2 regions of the Kocuria sp. GQ42 genome follow, and region 1 is predicted to be linked to the other one. Evidence: predicted binding sites of a transcription regulator. Region 1 holds the regulator's gene; the other holds the start of a gene.
The links. The regulator LexA, encoded in region 1, represses DNA repair genes until DNA is damaged. The targets are predictions, from matches to a motif close to TCGAACANNTGTTCGA.

Region 1 (2,196 bases):
CCCGGACGATCGCCGCGTGCACGTCCGCCGGCACCGGATGGGTGTTCTCGTTGGTGTTGAGCGCCACGGCGACGTCGAGCTGCGGGGCGCCGTACGGCGTCTTGCCGCGCAGGTCGTCGCGGAGCGGGAGGGCGTTGAGTCGGTCCAGGTTCTGCGTCACCCGGACAGTTTAGTGCTCCGCCCGGCGCGTGCAGATCGGGGCGTGCAGAGCGGGGCGTGCTGATAGGGCGGGCGGCTCAGGCGGCCGGGACCTCGAGGAGCTGGCCGGCCACGAGCACGGAGCTGTCCAGGTCGTTGAGCTCCACGATCTCGTCCATGACCTCCCGCGGGTCCCGGTCCGGGTCGGCCGCCACGGCGAGCTCCCACAGGCTCTGCCCGGGGAACACGGTGGTCTGCTCGGTCCCGGAGCCCGGGACGGGTGCGCTCGTGGCCGTGGCCGTCGAGGGGACGAGGAAGATCACGGCGAGCACCACCAGGGCGGCGGAGCCGGCCAGGACGGGCAGCCCCAGGAACACCAGGCGGCCGCGGCGGGTCAGGGTCAGCGGGGTGCGGGACGCGGAGCGGGCGGGACGGGCCCGCCGGAGCGCACGGCCGAGCCCCCGGGCGGATCCTGCGGACTCGCGGCGGCGGGTGACGACGGCGGTGAGGGTGGCACTGGCACTCATGACATGAACTCCTTGACGTTCCCGCACGGAGCGGGCGATCTCGAACACCGGTCCGGTCGACGACCCTCGCGGGCCTCCATTCGATCGAACATACTTTCGAATACCGATGACCCATGTCTAGCACGTGTCTGCGAATGCTGTCGACAGCGGGTCGTACATATGTTTGAACACACACGGCGTGTCGCCTAGGCTGAGGACAGGTTCGGGCCCCCGGCCGGCGCGCGCTGCGGACCCCCTGCGCCTGCCGACCGGGACCTATCGAACCACCCGGGTCCGACATCGGAACCGGGACCGCGCAGACCGGCTGCGGCACCTGCAGCCGGACGGGAAAGGACGACGCTCCCATGGCCCAGCCCCCCACCCCCGAGGAGCCCCGCGCCCGGGGCGCCCGCCCCGGGGCGCGCTCGCGCAGCCGCGGGCTCACCGTGCGCCAGCGCACCATCCTCGAGGCCATCCAGCGCTCCATCGCCGAGCACGGCTATCCGCCGTCCATGCGGGAGATCGGGGACCTCGTGGGCCTGGCCTCGCTCTCCAGCGTCACCCACCAGCTCGCCCAGCTCGAGAAGCTGGGCTATCTGCGCCGGGACCCCAAGCGCCCGCGGGCCATGGAGGTGCTCACTCCCCTGCAGCTGCGCGGGACCGCCGGGGCGGAGTCCGCCGAGCCGTCGCAGGAGGCCCCGGCGGCACCGGCGGGCCGGACCGCTCGTCCGGCCGCCCAGAACGCCGTGGCCGAGCTGTCCACCTCGGCGGACGTGACGATGGTCCCCCTGGTGGGCCACATCGCCGCCGGCGGGCCGATCACGGCCGAGCAGTCCGTGGAGGACGTCCTCGCTCTGCCCCGCCAGCTGGTCGGGCACGGCGAGCTGTTCATGCTGCGCGTCAAGGGCGACTCGATGATCGACGCCGCGATCTGCGACGGCGACTGGGTGGTGGTGCGCCGGCAGAGCGCCGCCGACAACGGGGACATCGTGGCCGCCCTGCTCGACGACGAGGCCACGGTCAAGACCTTCCGCCAGCGGGACGGCCACACATGGCTGCTGCCGCAGAACACGCGCTACGAGCCGATCCTCGGCGACCACGCCACCGTGATGGGCAAGGTCGTCTCGGTGCTGCGCAGCCTCTGAGCCGCCGCACGCCCCCGGCACCCGGGCCCTCCGCCGCCGGCGGGGGGCCCGTTGCCGTCCGGGCCGGCCGCCGTCCGCACACCCTGCTGTCCGGACCCCGTGCGGGGCCGGCGCGGTCCGGGCAGACCCCGGGCGTCCGCCGGACGTGCTCAGCCCACGGAGAGCCGCTGCAGGGCGCCGAGCACCACCTGGCGGTCCGTGGTGGTCCACAGCGGCGGCAGGGACCCGCGGAGGAAGCCGCCGTAGCGGGCGGTCGCGATCCGGGAGTCCAGGATCGCCACGACGCCCCGGTCCCCGCCCGCGCGGATGAGCCGCCCGGCCCCCTGGGCGAGCCGCACGGCCGCGTGCGTCGCGGACACGGACATGAACCCGTTGCCGCCGGCCCGTTCCGCGGCGCGGCTGCGGGC
Region 2 (2,196 bases), on a different contig from region 1:
TCCCGATGCTTACGGGCAGTCCGACATTGCGGGCCACGGTGGCTTTCAGCCGGCGGGCCCATCGCGCCTGTTCGGCCGGGGTGCCTTCGGGTGGGAGGAGGAAGCACTCGTCGATGGAGTACACCTCCTGACCCAGAGCGTGGCGGGCCAGTAGCAGCATCACCCGCTCCGACAGATCGGCGTAGAGCTGGTAGTTGGAGGACCGCTTTTCCAGTCCCCAGCGATTCGCGTCGGCGCGCAGCTGGAACCAGGGGTCACCCATCTTGATCCCCAACGCTTTGGCCTCAGCGCTGCGGGCGACGACACAGCCGTCGTTGTTGGAGAGCACCACCAATGGCTTGCCGGCCAGGGAGGGCTCGAAGAGGGCCTCGCAGGAGGCGTAGAAGTTGTTCACGTCGACCAGGGCGATCACCGCAGAACACCGTCCTAGTGCAGCTTCCGCTGGTTGATGTGGCGGATGCCGTAGACCACGACACCCCAGACCACCAGCTCCGACAGGGACGGGACCTCCACGTCGGGGTAGGCCGGGTTTTCCGGGTGCAGCACGACCCGGCTGGGGTGGACGTGGAGGGTCTTGATGGTGAAGTCCCCGTCGAGGACGGCGATCACGACATCGCCGTCTTTGGGGGTGAGGGAGCGGTCCACGAGGACTTCGTCGCCGTGGTAGATCCCAATGCCTTCCATGGAGTCCCCGGTGACGCGGAAGAGGTAGGTGGAGGTGACGTCTCTGATCAGGACCTCGTTGAGGTCGATCCGGCCGTCGTCGAAGCTGTCCTGGGCAGGGGAGGGGAAGCCAGCCGGGACTCGGACCAGGACCGCAGAGACCAGCGCGGGGCGGTCAATGGTGAGCGGTACCGGGTATCTCATGCCGCCAGGATAGAACACATATTCTAAAGCTCAGACCACAAACCTAATAGATTCGTACAAATATACGGTGTGTCTAGTGTCGATGGTGCGGATTCTTCCGGGCCGGCCGGACACGCCAAGGGCCCGGCTACGGAGCCGAGACGGGCGCACCAGCCGCCTGGTTCTGGCCGGCGGCGATGTGTGCGGCCCAGCGTTGCCGGAACGGCCGGCGGGGGCCAGGCTCCGGGGAGGACGTTGGGACGGCCGCGGAGGCAGCGATGCGGGCCGCGTAGCGTTCGGCTGCCGCGCGTGCTGCCGCGCGGCGCTGGGCGGCCTCGGCGGCGACGCGCTGGTCCCGCGACCGCAGGGGGGTGCCGTCCGGGTGGGTCCATGCGCGCATGCGGGCGGCCAGCCAGGCCCCGGGGTTCTCGATGCCCTCCACGGTGAGGAAGCCGTAGCGGGTGCCCTCAGAGGTCCAGTCCAGGGCGGTGAGCACGTCGGCGATGGTCCACCCGGCCTCGAAGAACGGGCGGCACACGCTCACGACGTGGGCGGTGGTGAGCTGGCGCAAGACGATGGCCTCGTGCTGGAGCTCCAGGGCAGCCGCCCGCTGAGTCTCCTTCCGCGCCCGACGGGTCACCCGCCTCATCAAAGGCTCCGTCGTCGCATGACGGGGCCACAGTGCGGCTGTACGACGACTCAGGGCGGCGACCACCTCGCGCCGCTGCGCGGCGCGCTTTCGATTGGGTCGCGGCGTAGCCGCGTCCTTCGGGGAAACCTCTTCGCGCGCGTGCGGGGAAAGACTCTCCCACTTCGTGGGGACCGGGGTGTCAGTTAGTTCCACAGGCTCACCTGCCGGCTGGGCGGTGTTGTGGATGAGCGCGTAGACGGGAGCCTCGCCCTGGGTGCGGCCGGTGGAGCGCGGGGTGCGCCCCGCGCTGCGGCCCGTGGCCACCACGGCCAGCAGCCCGCAGTCGCGCAGATGACGGATCACCCGCGCCACGGTGGAGCGGGAACGGTCGATCTTGTTGGCCACCCAGTCCCAGGTCGTGCGCCAGGTACGGGAGGCGGGGTCCTGCTGGCGGCAGATGATCTCCACCACGGCCAGCAGATTCGCCCGGGCATCGGCACGGATCAATTCCAGGCTGGGGTGCTCCAGGACGGCCCGGCGCCAGGCGGCGACGTGCTTGGCGAGCTGGCAACCCTTTGGCACCGCCCGCAGCACGACAGCCTTGGAACGCTCATGCTCCACCCGCACCCGCCGGCGATGTGAGGGGAACTCCCCAGCGGCCTCGAGGGCAGCGTCAGGGGCGGAATGTGACCGAAAATCGGCGTGACTGAGTGAAGAGG

Region 2: a site for LexA is predicted at 878-893, ahead of AC6CH6_RS03805 (LexA family protein). Genes of this name have one in related genera too.

The regions. Positions count from the first base shown of each region.
Region 1 covers NZ_JCAXEN010000002.1:502,198-504,393, reverse strand. The annotation lists gene AC6CH6_RS07760 (histidinol-phosphate transaminase) at 1-160, opposite strand, end outside; gene AC6CH6_RS07755 (LysM peptidoglycan-binding domain-containing protein) at 237-665, opposite strand; gene lexA (transcriptional repressor LexA) at 1,010-1,789, shown strand; gene AC6CH6_RS07745 (ATP-dependent DNA helicase) at 1,939-2,196, opposite strand, start outside.
Region 2 covers NZ_JCAXEN010000001.1:810,098-812,293, forward strand. The annotation lists gene AC6CH6_RS03800 (Y-family DNA polymerase) at 1-412, opposite strand, end outside; gene AC6CH6_RS03805 (LexA family protein) at 427-867, opposite strand; gene AC6CH6_RS03810 (hypothetical protein) at 995-2,059, opposite strand.